Regions from separate parts of the Sutcliffiella sp. NC1 genome, predicted to be linked through region 4. Evidence: predicted binding sites of a transcription regulator. Region 4 holds the regulator's gene; each other region holds the start of a gene.
What was found. Region 4 encodes Rex, which represses fermentation and respiration genes when NADH is low (regulators of the CRP and FNR family bind a similar motif). Its sites were predicted from a motif close to TTGTGAAATATTTCACAA; they were not measured.
Positions count from the first base shown of each region.

Region 1: the regulator Rex is predicted to act here: its motif matches at 3,218-3,235, upstream of ric (iron-sulfur cluster repair di-iron protein).
Region 2: the regulator Rex is predicted to act here: its motif matches at 2,159-2,176, upstream of O1A01_RS12955 (cytochrome c oxidase subunit 2A).
Region 3: the regulator Rex is predicted to act here: its motif matches at 1,668-1,685, upstream of O1A01_RS11435 (cytochrome ubiquinol oxidase subunit I).

Region 1 is NZ_CP115153.1:1,041,902-1,046,999, forward strand. Features, by position in the region: gene moaC (cyclic pyranopterin monophosphate synthase MoaC) at 1-198, opposite strand, end outside; gene O1A01_RS05255 (MogA/MoaB family molybdenum cofactor biosynthesis protein) at 211-705, opposite strand; gene O1A01_RS05260 (MoeB/ThiF family adenylyltransferase) at 845-1,855, shown strand; gene O1A01_RS05265 (hemerythrin domain-containing protein) at 1,894-2,427, opposite strand; gene ric (iron-sulfur cluster repair di-iron protein) at 2,447-3,160, opposite strand; gene O1A01_RS05275 (molybdopterin molybdotransferase MoeA) at 3,397-4,620, shown strand; gene mobB (molybdopterin-guanine dinucleotide biosynthesis protein B) at 4,617-5,098, shown strand, end outside.
Region 2 is NZ_CP115153.1:2,487,453-2,492,550, reverse strand. Features, by position in the region: gene O1A01_RS12970 (GNAT family N-acetyltransferase) at 1-438, opposite strand, end outside; gene O1A01_RS12965 (chemotaxis protein CheX) at 679-1,134, shown strand; gene O1A01_RS12960 (class I SAM-dependent methyltransferase) at 1,256-2,020, opposite strand; gene O1A01_RS12955 (cytochrome c oxidase subunit 2A) at 2,324-2,473, shown strand; gene O1A01_RS12950 (cytochrome c oxidase subunit II) at 2,490-2,969, shown strand; gene O1A01_RS12945 (b(o/a)3-type cytochrome-c oxidase subunit 1) at 2,959-4,602, shown strand; gene O1A01_RS12940 (carboxypeptidase M32) at 4,649-5,098, opposite strand, start outside.
Region 3 is NZ_CP115153.1:2,189,619-2,194,716, forward strand. Features, by position in the region: gene O1A01_RS11420 (glycerate kinase) at 1-13, shown strand, start outside; gene O1A01_RS11425 (hypothetical protein) at 54-551, opposite strand; gene O1A01_RS11430 (vWA domain-containing protein) at 646-1,230, shown strand; gene O1A01_RS11435 (cytochrome ubiquinol oxidase subunit I) at 1,746-3,083, shown strand; gene O1A01_RS11440 (cytochrome d ubiquinol oxidase subunit II) at 3,080-4,093, shown strand; gene cydS (cytochrome bd oxidase small subunit CydS family protein) at 4,106-4,207, shown strand; gene cydD (thiol reductant ABC exporter subunit CydD) at 4,213-5,098, shown strand, end outside.
Region 4 is NZ_CP115153.1:264,254-269,351, reverse strand. Features, by position in the region: gene O1A01_RS01490 (CPBP family intramembrane glutamic endopeptidase) at 1-261, shown strand, start outside; gene O1A01_RS01485 (YdiK family protein) at 286-489, shown strand; gene tatC (twin-arginine translocase subunit TatC) at 535-1,293, opposite strand; gene O1A01_RS01475 (twin-arginine translocase TatA/TatE family subunit) at 1,311-1,487, opposite strand; gene O1A01_RS01470 (redox-sensing transcriptional repressor Rex) at 1,528-2,166, opposite strand; gene O1A01_RS01465 (ABC-F family ATP-binding cassette domain-containing protein) at 2,309-4,231, shown strand; gene tsaD (tRNA (adenosine(37)-N6)-threonylcarbamoyltransferase complex transferase subunit TsaD) at 4,462-5,098, opposite strand, start outside.

The DNA of each region.
Region 1 (5,098 bases), 780 kb from region 4:
TGCGGCCATAATACCGGCGATTTGTGCAGTTTGTAATGGATCACCTTTTTTAATACTTCCACTATTAATCGCTTCGTATAGTTCTTTAGAAAAAACGATAGAGCTACGCGCTGTGGCACTTCTTTTCGTTTCTCCTTTTTCTGAAACGTCTACCATTTTTGGTCGACCATGTTCGTTGAAATGTGAAAATGAACTCATCTAGCCTCACTCCTAATGTCTATGTAATTCTTCAATAAAATGAGAAACAGAAGGGAGAATTAATTTTTCTGTACCAAGTTTCACTGCATTCGTAGAACCGGGTAGAGCATAGATAGGTGTTCTATTTTTACTTCCCGCAGTTGCTCTACTAAACATTGCTCTCGCTCCAATTTCCTCGAAGCTTAACATTCTAAATAACTCTCCAAAACCTGTCATTTCTTTTTCAAATATACTTGTCACGGCTTCATATGTAATGTCTCTTGCAGTAAAACCAGTACCGCCAGTAACGATAATAGCTTGTATGTCAGGAAGATTACACCAATCTTCTAAAATAGTAACAATATCATGAAAATCATCTTTTACAATTTTATAGTCTATTACGGTATGATTGCTATTCTCTAAAAGTTGTTTTATCGTTTGTCCACTGCGATCATTTTCAATTGTTCTAGTATCACTTACCGTCAAAATAGCTGCCTTAATAGCAGAGTACTTATTTGTTGGTATCATATGATTTCTTCACCTCTATAGTATTATAACCTAATAAAAGGGTAACAATCATTAAGTGAATAATCTGTGACGTATATCACAGATGGACGACTGTACAAATGTTGTAATATAGATACATTATGTTAATGGGGGAGAAGAAATGAGATATTCTCGTCAAGAGCTATTTACTCCTATCGGAAAAGAAGGGCAAAAAAAGATAAGAGATAAACATGTGCTCGTTGTAGGAGCAGGTGCTTTAGGAAGTGCCAACGCAGAAATGTTAGTTCGAGCAGGGATTGGCAAATTAACGATTGTCGATCGTGACTACGTTGACTGGACAAATTTACAACGACAGCAATTATATAAGGAAGAAAATGTTGTGGAGCAATTACCAAAAGCGGTTGCTGCCGAAAGAAGATTAAGAGAAATAAATTCAGAAGTAGAAATTGTCCCCCATGTTATGGATGCTGATAGAGAAACGTTAGAACCACTAGTCGGTGACGTAAGTGTTATCGTCGATGGAACTGATAATTTTGATATAAGGTTTATTGTCAATGATCTAGCACAAAAACATAACATTCCTTGGGTATTTGGTTCATGTGTTGGAAGTTACGGGATGAATTTTACGTTTATTCCAGGAAAAACTCCGTGTTTACAATGCTTGTTAAAAACGATTCCAATGTCAGGAATGACTTGTGATACTGTAGGTATACTTAGTCCAGTGGTACAAATAGTATCTTCGTATCAAGTAGCAGAAACGTTAAAGATTTTAACAGAAAATGATGAGGCTATTCGTGATACATTATTAACGTTTGATGTATGGCAAAATGACTTCTTTACGATGAAAGTACAAAATGCGAAAAGTAATGATTGCCATTCTTGCGGGAAAGTTCGAACTTATCCATATTTACGTTATGAAAACGCGACAAAAGCAGAGGTGCTTTGTGGAAGAAATACAGTACAAATTCGCCCTAAAACGATAGGGGAAATTAATTTAGACGAACTGTATAACAAGCTCACGAAGCTAGGTAAGTGTGAAAGAAATCCATATTTAGTTTCCATTATGGATGGAGATTTAAAAGTGGTGTTTTTCTATGACGGTAGAGCGTTTATTCACGGAACAAATGATATGATAAAAGCAAAAAGTGTTTATTATAAATATATCGGATAGAAGAAAAATGGGCGTCCATTATGTGGGACGCCCATTACTTATTTTACTCGTTCTAATAAGAGTTCTTTTTCTTCTACTGTTAAATATTGCTCTGCCATTGGGAACAACACTTGTTCTTCCTTCATAAAGTGAGATGTTAGTACGTCATAAGTTGTCATTACGTGAATTAGAAGCTTTTCGAATGTTTCAGGCTGAATAGGTTCTGTAATATTTTCAGTACGAGCAAGAAACTCGTGAATATTACGCTTCGCTTCATCATGTTCATATTCCATTACAACTAGTGGTCCAGACTCTTTTCCGATATACTTTTCCATCATTTTAAAAAGATATCCTTCTTCTTTTTCCGAATGAACGTGTAATTCATCAAAAAAGTTAGTAACAATCGTTCTTAAGTGCAATAAAGACTTCTTGTATTGACTTGGCTCTGTATTTTGAGCGTAGTCTCTAGCAAGATTATTCATTTCTGCCTTCGCTTCATTTAATGGACCATGTTCAGATTTTAGTAACTGCAAACCTTGAGATAATTGGATAGGCTCCCTGTTTAAATCGTTAAACATTCCACATTGTTGCATACTATTTTTCCTCCTATACTCAAGAAATCCAACGTTCTTTTGCTTTTGGGAACAATATGTTATTTTCTAAATGAATATGTTTAAACAAATCATCCTCAATGCCAGCTAAACGGCGATATACTAGTTGGTAAGTGCCGCATGCCCCTTCTGGTGGAGTGAAATCATTCGTAATCTCTCTTAATTTCTTTATAATGTCACCAGCGTGATCATGTTCATCTTCTAAATGTTTAATATGTTCTAGAAGTTCAGCGGAAGCTGTTTCCACATTTTCTCTTTCTGCTTCAATGATAGCTGGAAACACTTCCGTTTCTTCTTTTATTGTATGTTGTTCTAGTTCTGTTTTAAGTTCATGGAATAAGCTATGAACTTCTTTTAAATGTGTATGATGTTGCCCATGGACTCTAAATACTTTTGTAACATAAGGGCTAAGAGCAGGCAGCTCTTCTTGCAAAAATTGATGATGTTTCTGAATAATAATATCTATAATATCTTCACAAGATGCTTGATCCCAATCTGTACCTAATTCATTCCGTTGTTTTGCATCCATATACATATTGGATAGACTAGATAATACATCTTGTATTTCTAGATTTCTCTCTAGTACAGCTTCTATTAAAGGGCGGTTACCACCACAACAAAAATCTATTCGAACACTTTTAAAATAATCACCGGCTTTCGGAAACTTTGTAACAATATCACCTACGATAGATTGTTCATGAAAGATTTGTTCCATTTATATCGCCTCCATTATTCTTTTCACTATTATCATAAGTTTTATTGGATGAAGTGAATGTGATGTGAATCACAAATAATCAATATAAATGTCACAATAATGTGACGTGTGAGGTAAATCACATTTTCTGTTAAATGTGTTTGATAAATTGGTATTATAAGAAGGTAGAAGGAGTGAGAGGATTGACTGTTGAAACAAGAAAGCCAATTCCAGTAAAAGAAGCAATACGAAAAGTGATGAAATTCGCTGAAATAGGGAGCAACGAAGAGGTGCTTCTACCGGATAGCTATGGAAGATATTTAGCGGAAGATTTAATCGCAAGTCACGATGTACCGCCATTCCATAAGTCTCCCTATGATGGTTTTGCGATAAGAGCAATAGATTCAAAGGAAGCTTCACAACTTAATGAAATAGAATTTAAAGTAATAGATGAAATTGGAGCGGGATTTGTTACGACAAAAAAAGTTGGGCCATTTGAGGCTGTTCGTATTATGACAGGTGCACAAATGCCATATGAATGTGATGCTGTTGTGATGCTAGAGTTAACGAAAGAATATGAACGGGACGGCAAAAAATATATGAGCATTAAACGCTCTTTCCGTTCAGGTGATAATGTGTCCTTTCAAGGAGAAGATACGAAGAAAGGCACACCTTTAGTGGAAAAAGGGACACGTATTAATCCAGGAGTTCAAGCACTGTTAGCAACTTTTGGATATGAAAAAGTTCGCGTTAGTAAGAAGCCATTAATAGGTATTTTTGCTACAGGAACGGAATTATTGGAAGTGAACGAACCGTTAGTACCAGGGAAAATTAGGAACAGTAACGCTTATATGGTACAAGGACAAGTTATAAGAAGTGGGGCTACGTTTCGATACTTTGGAAAGCTGAACGATCAATTGGATGAATGCTTTGAGGCTATAAAAAATGCACTAGACGAAGTAGATATATTAATAACAACTGGTGGCGTTTCAGTAGGTGACTACGACTATTTACCAGCAATTTATGAGCGACTTGGTGCGAACGTGTTATTTAATAAAATTGGGATGAGGCCAGGAAGTGTAACAACGGTAGCAGAATTAAATGGGAAACTACTATTTGGACTTTCGGGCAATCCATCTGCTTGTTATGTAGGGTACGAGCTTTTCGTCAGACCTGTAGTTAAAACGATGTTACGCTCCTATACTCCATACTTACAGTCGGTTGATGCGATTTTAGAAGAAGATTTTCCTAAACCAAATCCGTTTACTAGATTTGTACGTGGTGCGGCTACTTTTAAAGATGGTCACTTAGTAGTAAAAACAAGTGGTCTTGATAAATCGAACGTTGTTACCTCGCTTTCTGGTGCAAATGTATTGATCGTATTACCAGGTGGGACTCGAGGGTTTACGAAGGGTGACAAAGTAACGATCCTTCTATTAGAAGTGGAGCAAGGGACAAATACGCTATGGGCGGAAAAATGAATATTATTCAAGTTGTAGGCTATAAAAATAGTGGAAAAACAACGCTCGTTGAAAAAATAATTCGTTATTTTACAAAAAATGGTCTTCAAGTTGGTTCAATTAAACATCATGGACACGGTGGTAAATTGGAAAGTGTGGAAGGGTCAGATTCGGTACGTCACCAAAAAGCAGGAGCGCTTTTATCGACTGTTCAAGGGGACGGAGAAGTTCAACTATTTGCCCATGGTGAGGAATGGAGTTTAGCCAAAATTGTTCAACTGTATGAGTTTTTAAACGTTCGTAAAGTTATTATTGAAGGGTATAAAAAAGAGGGTTATCCGAAAATAGTTTTAATAAAAAATGACAATGACTTAAACATGCTTGATGAATTATCGAACATTATAGCAGTAATATGCTGGGACAACGTAGTGTTTAAAAACAACAATGGAATACCGACGTTTTATCTAGAGGAAGATGAACGGTTTATACATTGGTTATG
Region 2 (5,098 bases), 2.2 Mb from region 4:
TTCGTATAATTTATAGGCTGGTTTATTCGTAGAGAAAACCGTTAAACATAATTTTCGTAACTTATACTGTTTACACCAAGCATTCGTGTACTCCATTATTTTTTTGCCAATTCCTAGACCTTGAGCGTCCTCTATAATCCAAGTTCTAAACAACCCAGTATGACGCTTCATTTTTATATCTCCTCTAATAATTCGTGCGATACCAATTACTTTTCCTTCTCGCTCCACACCCATATACATATTTTCATTATCCATCATACTTTGGATAAATTGTCTTTCTTCTTCAACAGTCCGAGGTACATCTTTTTGAATATATTCTCCCGCTTCTATTATAGACGTTACAGCTGTAACGATATCTTCTGCGTCTTGTAAAGTTATAGGCCTTAAAACTACTTCAGATTCATCTTTTGCAGTAAATTTCATTGTTAGTTGTGACATGATGAACACTCCTCAAAATTCTTTTAAAGGGAAACTATAAAATAACTAACATTAATTTTCAACTAAAACGTGTTTTTTAATAGTGTTTTTTGTAGAAATTTGTTGAAAAATAATCTGATATTTATGATAATGAAAGAAAGTTTAACTAAATGAGGAAGTTCGGTCTTTATCTCTCATCCCTAATATAGTCTTAATTTACTTTATGTTAGGATAATTAAATGTAGTTGGAGTGTGGTTTAAATGTCATTAGATTTATCAATTCAGCATGTAATTACAGGAGCTATAGAATCCGTTAAAGCGATTATTCCAGCCTCCATTAGCTATGCAGAGCCAAAGCTTTATATACAAGAAACGACTGATATTTCATTAGGTGTATTAATTACGTTAATTGGCGATATTCATGCACAATTAATTATTCAAGGAGAAAGTACAGTATTTCAAAAGCTAGCTGGGATGTTGTTTGGTATGGAGGTAGAAGGTGAGATGTTACTATCATTCACTGGAGAACTAGGAAATATGATTGTTGGAAATTTAACAATGCAAATTTCGGAAATTGGAATTAAAACAGATATTACTCCACCTAATGTTTTAAGTGAACAGAAAGAGTATTATCTACATTCTGAGACTGTTATCACTTCTATATATGTCCAAGATTATGGCAAAATGGATATTTTATTAGGGTTAAAAGCATCTTGATGAAAGAACCCAATAATAATTAGGGATCATTTCCTTTTAAAAGATGTATTGTTATGTACATAGTACGCTACAAAGGCATTCGTTTAACTTATTGCGAACACCTTTGTTTTGTTCATTATATTTAAAATAATTTTTTTACAGTTGCTTCAAACGTAATAGTATCCTCATTATTAGTTGGGTATTTTCCATACTTATAGTTAGCTGAAATAACAATATCTTCGAATCCAACTTTTTCTAAAATCATCTTAAATTCCTCTACCCCGTACCATCTAATCGGAAACTGTTCTAATTCTGTTTGAATTAGTTTCCCATTTCTCCACTTTTCATATCTACCATGCGATATGCTATATTGCTTAACATAATCAATTTTCACGGTATTATATCTTAAAGTAATAATTTCTCCGTTACTTAATTCCCAATATCGTTCGCTGCTATCATTGAGTGACAGATTATCTGGAAGATGTATATCTATTATTAATTTTCCGTTATTCTGTAAATGATTGTAAAAGTTTTTCAAAGCTCTTAATGATTCTTCTCGTTCAAACAACAACAAAAAAGTACCTGTCGGAACGATAATTGCTTCATACTTGGAATCCGATGTAAAAGATTCCATCCTATCAATAAATAATTTAGTAGAAACCCCGTTTTCCTCGCAATTCTTTTGACAAATGGAAAGCATCTCTTCCGAAACATCAAACCCTTCCACTTTAAAGCCTTGTTGTAAAAGTGGTATAAGTATTCTCCCTGTTCCTGTTGCTGGCTCTAATATTTTCCCATTACAATTTTTAAGCCGATCCATGTAATATTCGATATCACCAAAAGAATGTCCAACTGGCTTATCGATGTCATACACTTCCGAAGACAACTTACTATAAAAACTAAACATGTTTTTCACCTCTATTATTAAAATGCTGCTTTGTGATATTTTACGTAGCATATTACTAGATTAGCATACATGAATACATATTGTACCTCGCTTAGGAATAATCATTTTATTTTTCACACTTTTTTCACATTCCTCAAACTGTGAAACTAGTCACTATTATTTACCTATCAATTTTCCCCTATTTTTATAGTGTAAACATTAAGAATGAACCATTTGTGAACATAAGAAAAAGCGCTATCATTTGCAATTTGATTTTGTATGATGAGAGTAAGCAGCAATTAATGACAGAAAGGAGATTGAAAGATGGCGAAACCTGAACTAGTAAAAAAGACGGTTGTGAAGACGGAAAAACCATCTAACTTAAGAGGAACTTTAGTTTCCGTGTTTATCCTTGGTGGTTTCTTAATTATTACTTGGTTTGGCGTTTACTTTTTATTTTTAAGTCGTATATAAGGGAAGGTGAATGGATATGCACATCCATAAGTTTGAAAAAATTTGGTTAATTTTTGGTATTGCTACATTGTTAGTTTTTTTATCAACCATTGGTGTAAGTGCCTTTTACTTAGGAAATCAACCACCTAGTTGTTTAGTTACGATTGATCCAGAAAAAGTGGCAGAAACTCCTCCTTTTAATGAACCTGGCTTAAAGCAAGTTGGGGAAAATGAATATGAATTAACGATGGTTGCTTCTGCTTTTCATTATGAACCGAGTCATGTACAGATTCCACTTGGAGCTACTGTTCATATTAGTGTTACAACAGTAGATGTAATCCACGGTTTCCAAGTACCTGGTACAAATATCAATATGATGGTTGAACCAGGTTACGTCAGTACACTTACAGCTCAGTTTAATCGCGAAGGTGAATTTTTAGTGTTATGCAATGAATATTGTGGTGTCGGTCATCACATGATGACGTCAACTTTCGAGGTGATTAAAAATGTGGAGTAATAAAGTAGACCGTAAAGATGGAAAATTAGCTATGGCTCACTTGTATGTCGCTTTTATCGCATTATTATTAGGTGGTCTGGCAGGATTACTACAAGTGTTAGTTCGAACAGGGGAATTTCAACTTCCAGGAAATATTGGCTATTATCAAATTCTTACTGTACATGGAGTTTTATTAGCCCTTGTTTTAACAACCTTTTTCATCATAGGCTTTCAATTTGCTGGGTTAAGTCGAACTGCTGGTACATTATCCAGTGGTGTAAGAAAAGCTGGTTGGATTGGCTTTTGGCTAATGACGATTGGAACAGCTATTACTGCAACTTTTATCCTTTTAAATGAAGCTAGTGTTCTTTATACATTTTATGCCCCACTACAAGCTCATCCTGGCTTTTATATTGGTTTAACTTTAGTCGTAGTTGGTAGCTGGGTTAGTGGCTTTGGAATGTTTACACATTACTCTAAATGGAAAAAAACAAACAAAGGAAAAGTAACTCCTTTATTAAGCTTCATGGTTATTATTAATATGGTTATGTGGCTTGTAGCTACGTTAGGTGTAGCTGCTGCTATGTTAGTTCAGTTCTTACCGTGGTCTTTAGGCTTTGTAGACACGATAGACGTATTAGTAAGTAGAACGTTATTTTGGTATTTTGGTCATCCGTTAGTATATTTTTGGTTATTACCTGCTTACATGGTTTGGTATGTTATTATTCCAAAGATTATTGGTGGAAAAATATTTTCAGACGCATTGGCAAGACTGTCATTTATACTTTTCTTACTATTTTCCATTCCGGTTGGATTCCATCACCAATTAACAGAACCTGGGATTGATCCAACGTGGAAATTTATACAAGTAGCTTTAACTTTTATGGTTGTCATTCCATCATTAATGACTGCGTTTTCTCTATTCGCAACTTTTGAATTATACGGTCGTTCTAAAGGTGCAACCGGACTTTTCGGTTGGTTTAAAAAGCTACCTTGGGGAGATGCACGGTTTTTTGCTCCGTTTGTTGGGATGCTATTTTTCATTCCAGCTGGTGCGGGTGGATTAGTAAACGCAAGTCACCAACTAAACCAAGTTGTTCATAATACAATTTGGGTAACTGGACATTTCCATTTAACGTTAGCAACATCTGTCATTTTAACATTTTTCGGTATTGCATATTGGCTCATCCCTCATCTAACAGGACGAGTAATGACAAAAGCGATGAACAAATTAGCAATTGTTCAAACAATCGTATGGTCAGTTGGTATGTTCTTTATGTCTAGCGCTATGCATGCTGCTGGATTACTTGGTGCTCCAAGACGTTCATCCTTCTCTACTTATGGTGATGCTCCACAAGCTTTAGAATGGATTCCATACCAAATGTTCCAAGCAATCGGAGGTTCTATTCTCTTTTTAGGCATCATCCTAATATTAATTATTGTCATAAACCTTTCCTTCTTTGCTCCTAAAGGAGAAACGGATTTCCCAATTGGCGAAACTGCTGAGCAAGCTGAAAAAACACCAGCTATTTTCGAAAATTGGAAGCTATGGATAGGTGTAACAATTGCGTTAATTTTATTTGCCTATACTGTACCTTTTATCGATATGATACAAAACGCTCCTCCTGGATCCAAAGGATTTAAATTTTGGTAATGCTTTATAAAAAAAGAGGCTAAACGATAATGTTTAGCCTCTTTAATTATACTAATTTATAAATAGTACGATATTTATTTTCTAAGTAATCAATTAAGTATTGAACGTTTAATTCTTCTCCTGTGACATCTTTCACGATTTCAAGTGGTTTCTTCATCTTACCGTATTGATGAATGTGATCAGCCAACCATTGCTTTATAACCTTAAGTTCCCCATTTTCTAGTAATTGGTCAAAATTTGGAATATCTTTTTTCATCGTGTTAAAAAACTGAGCAGCGTACATATAACCTAATGCATAAGAAGGAAAGTAACCAAAACTACCTCCAGACCAATGAACATCTTGAAGTACACCTTTCGCATTATTTGGTGGTGTAATATTTAAGTATTGTTCGTATTTTTCATTCCAAGCATTTGGCAAATCTTTTACTTCTAATTCATCATTAAAGAGAGCTTTTTCTAATTCATAGCGAATAATGATATGAAGAGCATATGTTAA
Region 3 (5,098 bases), 1.9 Mb from region 4:
GAAAAAAAGCTAAACATTTTCCTAGTTACAACTTAGACAGTCACTATCAATATTTAAGAATCTAATAGTTTTGCTCCTATATGTTCAAGAGCAATATTTACTTCATATATGTTGTATATTTTTTTCTCTAAGCAAAAAAGTATCGTTAGATCAAACATATCACTATCAGATAACGTATAACCGGCGGAACGTAATAGTTTGTCGGTTTGTTTTTTATCTAATTCTAGCGCTAATGCTAATTGGATTATCGTGTTTTTCCGTGGTCGGTAATTAGGCGTGGATCGTATTTTTGAAAAAAGCTTTCGGTCTAAGCCGGCCTTCTTATATACCTCCGAATCTTTCAAACCTTTCTTATCTATAAACTGAAACAGCACTTCGGTCAAAGTAGGTTGCTGTTTTCTTTTAATAAATTGTTGTAATTCGATATTGATAACATTTTCGGAAATTTGTTTCTCCAAATAATAATCCGCATCCATAGAGTAAAGTACTTTTGGTTCCATATGTAGTGAGATGTATGCTTCTAATTGTTTTAATAATTCAGGATTTATCATTCCTTCATCCTCCGAAAATGTCGCTTTTAAGGCGACCATTTATTGGTTTTAATTGGCTATTATTATAGCATAAACAGATGGAAGGATGATTTAGATGAACAACAAATTAACAGAAATAATTTTTTTATTAGACAGAAGCGGTTCTATGGCTGGTTTAGAAAGTGACACAATTGGAGGGTTTAATACGTTCGTTAGAAGGCAAGGTGAGTTACCGGGAGAAACTAAGTTAACAACTGTTTTATTTGATGACGAATATGAAATCTTATGGGAGGGTGTTTCTGCATATTCTATTTCATTAACGGACAATGAATATTTCGTTCGAGGTACCACTGCTTTGCTTGATGCTGTAGGAAAAAGTATCGTGTCGGTAGGCAACCGATTGAAGAGTACTTCAGAAAAGGATCGTCCAGGCAAAGTAATCTTCGTTATTACAACGGACGGCATGGAAAATGCCAGTCGTGAATTCACTTATGAAAAAGTAAAAAAGCTAATTACTCATCAACAAGAAAAATATAACTGGGAATTCATTTTTATGGGAGCAAACATAGATGCCGTTAAAGAAGCAGATTCGCTCGGCATATCTATCGATAATGCCTTCCAGTTCGAAGCATCAGAAAAGGGTGTGGAAAAAATGTATGATGTAGTTTGTGAGGCGGTAATAGATAGAAGAAATATATAAACTAATAAGAGAGTGATAGCCTTTGTAGGTTGTCACTTTTTTTAGTTTCATGTATAAAACTGGAGAAATGGTGCGGTCTAGTATCCTAGGATGCAATTGAGCTGCAAAAGTTAGCAAAAAACCGTACTGGTGCATAAGCCCGGAAAAGTGGTTCAATCCAACCCGGAAGTGGTGCATAAATCTCCGAAACTGGTGCAATCGAGCGGCAAAAGTCAGCATAAAATTTACCTCGATACAAAAATCAGTCACAAGTACATTCCCGCCACCTCAAGCAGCACCAAACTTACATCTTCCTGTCTAGAGCAAGGAACCTGCATTATTGTCTATTGTTTCAAGCATTTACTCCATATATAATGTAAACTTCTTAGTAAACATTCTAACCCTCCCATATTCTTCCGTCACAAATTCGCTACTAATTCGTAACAAATCTGTTCAAAATGTGATATATTTCACAAACAAATTCGGTTTATACTGTATATATAATGTGTAAAGGAACAGTAAATGAGGTGACATAAATGGAATCAGTAGAGTTTAGTAGGTACTTGTCTATGTTAACACTATCCGTTCACGTTGTATTTGCGACGGTCGGGGTTGGGGTACCGCTTTTTATTATGGTTGCGCATTGGCTTGGATTAAAGCGGAATGACGATCATTATTTATTAATGGCAAAGCGTTGGGCTCACGGATATGTCATTAGTGTAGCAGTTGGTGTTGTAACAGGAACAGCAATTGCCCTCCAACTAGCATTATTATGGCCACGGTTTATGGAATTCGCTGGTCAGCTAGTGGCACTTCCATTATTTATGGAGACGTTCGCGTTTTTCTTTGAAGCTATTTTTCTAGGAATATATTTATATACGTGGGATCGTTTTAAAAACCCGAAGCATCATTTCTACCTACTAGCACCTGTGCTGATTGGTGGTGCAATGTCGGCGTTATTTATTACATCCGTAAATGCGTTCATGAATACGCCACAAGGTTTTGCTGTATTAAATGGTGAATTAACAAACATTTCTCCTCTGCTAGCGATGTTTAATCCAGCAATGCCGACGAAAGTTGCACACGTGTTAACTTCAGCTTATATGACAGCAGGTTTCATACTTGCTTCAATTGCTGCTTTTCATTTAGTGAAAGGTAATCGTCATGAATATCATCGTAAAGGGTTAGCGTTAACGATGAAAATTGCTTTTGTTTTTACGATAGCAACAGCGTTAGTTGGAGACTTATCTGGTAAATTCCTTGCTGAGTACCAACCGGAAAAATTAGCTGCTGCGGAATGGCATTTTGAAACAGAAGGGGAAGCACCACTCGTACTTTTCGGTGTCCTTACGGAAACAAATGAAGTAAAGTATGCTATTAAAATTCCGTATGCATTAAGCTTTTTAGTGCATAACAATTTTACAGGTGTAGTAACAGGATTAAACGATATTCCAGAAGAGTATCATCCACCGTATATTATTCATTACTTCTTTGACATCATGGTGTCGATTGGAATAGGACTAATGTTATTGTCACTCGTTTATGTGATAGGTCTTAAATTTAATTGGTCTATCATTCGTTCTAAAGTGTTCCGCTGGGGCTTAGTTGCGTCAGGTCCGTTGGCGATGATTGCGATTGAAGCTGGTTGGTGGTTTACTGAGTTAGGACGTCAGCCTTGGATAATGAGAGGATATATGACGACAGCTGAAGGGGCGACAACTTCACCATACGTCTGGGCAATGTTTATCGCCTTTGCTGTTTTATATTTTATTTTGATGGTCGGTACAGTTGTCGTGTTAACTCGGATGTTTAGAAAAAATCCGGTTGAAAATGAAATCGAAAAGATGCGTGAGAAAGGGAGTGTTGCCGTATGACGATTGAAATATTAGGTATATCCGTACTATGGCTTTTCCTTTTCGGTTACGTAATCGTTGCCTCGATTGATTTTGGGGCTGGATTCTTTAATGCGCAAACGCTCTTAACAGGAAAGCATCATATTGTAAACACTGTAATTCAAAGATACCTTTCACCAGTTTGGGAGATTACGAATGTGTTTCTTGTATTCTTCTTCATAGGAATGGTAGGTTTCTTTCCAAAAACGGCATATTATTTCGGAACTGTACTTTTAATTCCGATTAGTATTTCAATTATCCTTTTAGCACTACGCGGAAGCTATTATGCTTTTGGTACGTATGGGACGAAAGGACATAAAGGATATACGTTAATGTACGGGGTTACGGGAGTGTTAATCCCTGCATCATTAACGACAGCGTTAATTGTTTCTCAAGGTGGATTTATTAAAGAAACGGCAGCAGGTACGTTAGAGTTGGATTATGTTGCGTTATTTACTAGTCCGTTTGCATGGTCCATTATTGTTTTAAGTTTAGTAAGTGTTCTATTCATTTCTGCTAGTTTCTTAGCTTATTATTCATCAGTAGCGGAAGATAAAGGAGCGCTTAAGTTATTTAGAAAATATACGTGGATATGGAGTTTTCCAACACTTATCACTGCTTTAGGTATTATTATCGAGATGAAATGGCATAACGAAGACCATTTTCAAGGAATGCTAAACTTATGGTGGGTGTTTGCCTTATCCGCAATTGCGTTTGCTGTAAGCTTATGGTTCTTGAAAAAAGCAAGATACGGCTGGTCGTTTATTTTTGTAGTGCTGCAGTTCGCATTAGCGTTTTATGCTTACGGTGTGTCACGCTATCCGTACTTACTGTATCCAAACTTAACGATTTACGACAGCTTTACGAATGAAACGATGGCAATATCATTAGTAGTTGTATTTATTTTAGGATTAATGTTATTAATTCCATCACTATATTTAGTGTTTAAGCTATTTATTATGAATAAACCTTACATTAAAAAAGGTGTATAGGAGGAGAATACAATGCATAACTTTTTACTGTTTTATGCACCGCTCCTTATCGTATTGTTAGCTATTTTCACTTCTTTTCTAGTAGTAGGAAAAAGTACAAAATATGAGGAGTAATTAGGATGAAAACACTTCAGAAGTTAGCGTGTGAGCAAAAGGGACGGTTCTACAGTTTATATAGTTTATCTATCGCTTTTGGAATCATCGTCGTTGCACAAGCTTTCTTCATTGTGTCGATAGTCGATGATTTATTCCTCGGCGAAAAAAGTTTTCAACAAGTCATTCCATTTTTTATCGGTTTAGCAGTAGTGCTCTTTATTAGGGCACTACTTTCATATAGTTCTGGACAAATTGGTGTGAAAATGGCTTCAGTCGTTAAAAGTGACTTTAGAAAAAAGCTTCTTCAAGCCTATTCTGGCCAATCTTTATTAACATCTTACAAAGGTCAATCTGGTAAAAAGGTTAGTGTAATGCTCGATACAGTAGATGAAATTGATAGCTTTTACAGTAGCTATGTTCCACAACGGATTTTATCTACCGTTGCATCGGTCATTATTTTAATTGCGGTCTTTTCGCAACATTTCTATTCAGGGTTGATTATCATCATTACCGCACCGTTCATTCCGTTATTTATGGCAATAATCGGTATGCAAACGCAAAAAAAATCGGAAGAAAAACTAGATAGTTTAAATACGTTCTCTGGTCGATTCCTTGAAACGCTTCAAGGGTTAACGAGCTTAAAGGTATTCGGTCGATCTCACCATTATAAAGAAGTGATTCGATCTAGCTCTCTTCATTTTCGTGATTCCACGATGGACATTTTAAAAGTTGCGTTCATGTCTTCTTTAATGCTCGAGTTTATCTCGATGTTAAGTATTGGACTCGTAGCGCTAGAGTTAGGGTTGCGACTCGTTGTCTTTCAACAAATTAGCTTCTTCACAGCATTTTTTATCTTACTTTTAGTACCGGAATTCTTCCATCTATTAAAAGAACTAGGAAGTGCTTTCC
Region 4 (5,098 bases):
AATTTTGCAGTAGGCTTAATTGTTAGTTCTTTATTATTTGCAGTTGTTCATCAAGAATTTGAACATCTACTTATATACTTTGTCATGGGAGCTATTTTTGCATTCCTATATGTAAAAACGAACCGAATAATTGTCCCAATTATCGCTCATGTTTCGATGAATTCCTTTGTCGTTCTAGTGCAACAAATTTTTCGTGAAGATATTGAGCGTCAACTTGAAAAACTAGAGCAAATGCAAAGCTTCATATACTTGTTTTTATAGAAGAGATAACGGAGGATATAATTTATGCGCATTACCCCATTAAGAATGGTTGTATTTTATTCCATTATGGGAATTTTATTTCTCTACCTTGCCGTCGTAACAAAAGGTGAAACGATTTGGCAATTTCACACCATTCTTTTTATGTTAATTGCAACTTTTGATTTTGGAGTGGCAATCCGGGCCTACCTTTTACACGGAAAAATTAAAGAGATGAAGAAGCAAAAATAATATTATTTTTCCTATTAGAAAAAGCAATCCCGAGGGATTGCTTTTTTAATCTTTATTCATATTTTCTAATTCCATTTTTGTTTCGGCTAATTTAGCTTTACGATACGCAATTCTAGAAATGATAATACTAATTTCGTATAAAATAAATAACGGCACAGTTACCATTAAATGTGACAACAATTCTGGTGGAGTGATAAAAGCCGCAACTACTAAAAGTATAAAATAGGCTATTTTACGGAACTTCACAAAAAATTGTGGTGTCACTATACCTAATCTAGTTAAAAACATAACGACTACAGGTAGCTGAAATAAAACTCCAAATGGAACCGTTAATTGAAATAGAAATTGAAAGTATTCATTAATGCCAATTACTTGATTAATTTCTAAGCGATTGGCAAGACCCATCATAAAAGAAACTACAAATGGAAACAAAACAAAGTAGGAAAATGCTAATCCACTTAAAAATAAAATTAAAGAAATTGGAATGTAGCTAAGTGTTACTCTACGTTCTTTCTCATATAAGCCTGGGCTAATAAAGGACCAAAGCTGATAAAAAGCAACAGGAAACGTAATAATGAACGCAATTAAAAAGGCAAACTGCATAAATACCTTAATAGGATCTGTTAAGCGAAAAGCGTTCATCGTTAAATCTCTTGCTTGCTCTGTATGTTGTAAATAGACAATAATCGGCTCTGCAAGAAAGAACCCACCAATAACGGAGGCCATAAAAAGGGAACCTACTATAATTAATCGCTTGCGCAGTTCTCCTATATGGTCATAGACCGACATTTCCTTATCTGTCATATATGTTCATCCTTACATTACTTCTTGTCTTCTTTTTTTATATCATCATCGTCATCGGCTAAACCTTTAGTAGCCTTTTTGAACTCACGTAGCGTATTTCCGGCTGCTTTCCCGAGTTCTGGCAACTTTTTCGGACCGAATATTAATAGTGCTGCAAATACAATTAATAGAATGCTTCCTGGACCTAATGGCATTCTTGTCACCTCCTCGAAATATACTTATTCTACTACTATTTTACTCAGTTGGATAGTGTTTTAGAAAATATACTAATGATTGTAATTCTACCGCTAAATCGATGTGATGAATACGTACAGTGTCTGGTACATTTATTCGCGCAGGTGTAAAGTTTAATATTCCCTTAATTCCCTTAGCGACTAGGCGATCTGTAATAGGTTGCGCAACATGAGCTGGTACTGTTAATATTGCAACTGTTACATCGTCAGGAAGCTCCATCTCTAAATCATCTAAATTGCGTACGGGAACACCTCCAATTTCTGTGCCAATCTTCGTTTCATCTACATCAAAAGCAACAGTTATCTTCGTGTTATTATTTTTTGAAAAATTGTAGTGAAGGAAAGCGGTTCCTAAATTCCCCACACCTATTAGACTAACATATGTTAATTCATCTTGGTCTAACGTTTTTCTAAAAAAAGTTAACAAATATTGAACATTATATCCGTACCCTTTTTTCCCTAACGCTCCAAAATAGCTAAAATCACGGCGAATCGTCGCTGAATCAACTTTTACCGCTTCACTTAACTCAGAAGAAGAAACTCTTTGTTTACCGGATGCATAAAGATTTTTTAAAAATCGATAATACAAAGGTAATCGTTTTGCAGTTGCTTGTGGTATTTTTAGTTGTTCGTTACTCATCCTATTCCCCCATTTACAATCCTACTTACTCTCTATTTTTTCCAATTACATTGAACGTAAACGATTTCATTCTTTTACCCTATCGCTTGCTTGAACAATTAGTAGAAGAGCGATAAACTAAGTTTAATATAGAGGTGAAAAAATGATTATTTTACAAGTAAATCAACTACATAAATATTTTGGTGCTGAACTTATTTTATCGAATATAAAGCTAGAAGTACAATCACGAGACAGAATCGCACTAGTTGGTAGAAACGGTGCTGGTAAATCAACACTTTTAAAAATAATTTCTAATCAACTCTCTTATGATAGCGGTGAAATTATTAAACCGAAGAATGTTACGATCGGTTACCTTGCACAGCATACCGGATTAGACTCAAGCCGCTCCATTTGGGAAGAATTTCTTTCTGTTTTTTCTCATCTCAAACAAATGGAAAGACAAATGAGAGACTTAGAAGAGAAAATGGCAGATCCTACACGTTTTTCTTCAGATGAAGAGTATGCCAAATTATTAAAAGAATATGATTCCCTACAAGAATCGTATAAACAACAAGGTGGCTTCCAATACGAAGCAGATATTCGGTCCATTCTTCACGGACTAAACTTTGCTACCTTTGATTATACCACACCAATTACCAGTTTGAGTGGTGGACAAAAAACAAGATTAGCTCTTGGTAAGTTACTATTAACGAAGCCAGATTTACTTATTTTAGACGAACCGACGAACCATTTAGATATAGAGACGTTAACGTGGCTAGAATCCTACTTACAAAGTTATCCTGGTGCCCTATTAATCGTTTCCCACGACCGTTATTTCCTAGACAAAGTAGTTTCTATCGTTTACGAAATATCTCGAAATGAATCCACTAAATTCATTGGAAACTACAGTAAATACTTACAACGAAAAGCAGAACAATACGAACGAGAAATGAAAATGTTTGAAAAGCAACAAGATGAAATTTCCAAGCTTAAAGATTTTGTTCAACGTAATATTGCAAGAGCGTCTACAACGAAACGGGCACAAAGTAGACAAAAGCAGTTAGATCGAATGCAGTTAATGCAGCGACCGAAAGGCGATGAAAAATCGGCCTCCTTCTCTTTTGAAATCGATAGGCAAAGCGGTAATGATGTGTTAAAAGTAGAAAACTTAACATTTTCATATGAAAATAAGCCTATCTTCGAAAATATAAACCTTTCGCTTCATCGTGGTGATAGTGTTGCGTTAGTTGGACCTAATGGCGTTGGGAAAACTACATTGTTAAAATTGCTTGTGGAGAAACTCCCTAAACAAATTGGAAAAATTCAATTTGGAGCGAATGTTTCTATTAGTTATTATGACCAACAACAAGCAGAATTACATTCCAACAAACGGGTTCTGGACGAGTTATGGGATGATTATCCTCATTTAGTAGAGAAAGAAATTCGAACTGTCTTAGGAAATTTCTTGTTTAGTGGTGATGATGTTTTAAAACCTGTTAACAGTTTAAGTGGGGGAGAAAAAGCACGTCTTGCATTATCAAAAATGATGTTGCAAAAGTCAAACGTACTTATTTTAGACGAACCGACGAACCATCTAGACCTTGATAGCAAACAAGTATTGGAAAATGCATTAATGGATTATCCAGGCACTATACTTTTCGTATCACATGACCGTTACTTTATTAACCGGATTGCCACAAAAGTAATCGAACTATCTTCTCAGAATGCTGTAGAGTTTTTAGGTGACTATGATTACTTCGTGCAAAAGAAGTTTGAGATAGAAGAACTTAATAAGTTATCCACAGACTCTTCTACTGAAAAACAGAAAGAAAAACCTCAAGAAAAATTAAGCTATGAACAGGAAAAAGAATTAAAAAGAAAAGAGCGACAGCGAAAACGTCGTATTGAAGAAATTGAGGAAGAAATAGAAGTACTGGAGTTACAACTAGAAGAAAATGAAAAGCTTTTATGCAAACCTGAAATTTACCAAAATCACGAAAAAGTACACCAATTAAATATAGAGAACGAAGAAGCTAACAATAAACTGCTTACTTTAATGGAAGAGTGGGAAGAACTGAACAGCTAAAGGATGCGAATTTTCGCATCCTTTCTATATTTTCTATCCACAAAAAGTAAACAATCCACATACTTATTAACAATTCTACTCTTATTTATTAAGGTATTCACAAACTTATCAACATTATCCACAAACATTAACACACTTATCCACATTATTTACTAACAAATGTTTTTTATTTATCCATAGATTATCTATACTTACTCACAGTTTTTAGTAACAACTGTGGATAACCATTTTTAGACTAATGCCTTTTCTAAATCTAGCCCTGGATTACCGTTTAAAGATAAAGGAGATCGTTTTCCTAATTGATAGAACACACTGCCTGCTGTTGCGATCATCGCTGCATTATCCGTACATAGTGATAATGGCGGAATTACTAGCTCCACATCTTTCAATTCACGAAAACTTTCCTCGAGTGCTGCACGCAAACCTTTATTCGCAGCAACCCCACCAGCTAAAACGACTTGGTTTACACCATATTCTTTTGTTGCTTTTATTGTTTTTGTTACTAGTACTTCTATCACACTTTCTTGAAAGCTTGCAGCTAAATTAGCAGGTTCAATTTTTTCACCCTTTTGAGAAGCGTTATGTAGGGTGTTAATAACCGCTGATTTTAAGCCTGAAAAACTAAAATCATAACTACCTTCTTCTAGCCAAGCCCTTGGCAGTGGAATATTTGCTTCTCCTTCTTGAGCTAGTCTGTCAATATGAGGGCCGCCCGGATACGGTAAATTTAATGTTCTTGCTACTTTATCATACGCTTCACCAACAGCGTCATCTCGCGTTTCACCGATTACTTTAAAAGAACCGTGCTTTTCCATATATACTAATTCCGTATGTCCACCCGAAACGACTAAAGCTAAGAGAGGAAAT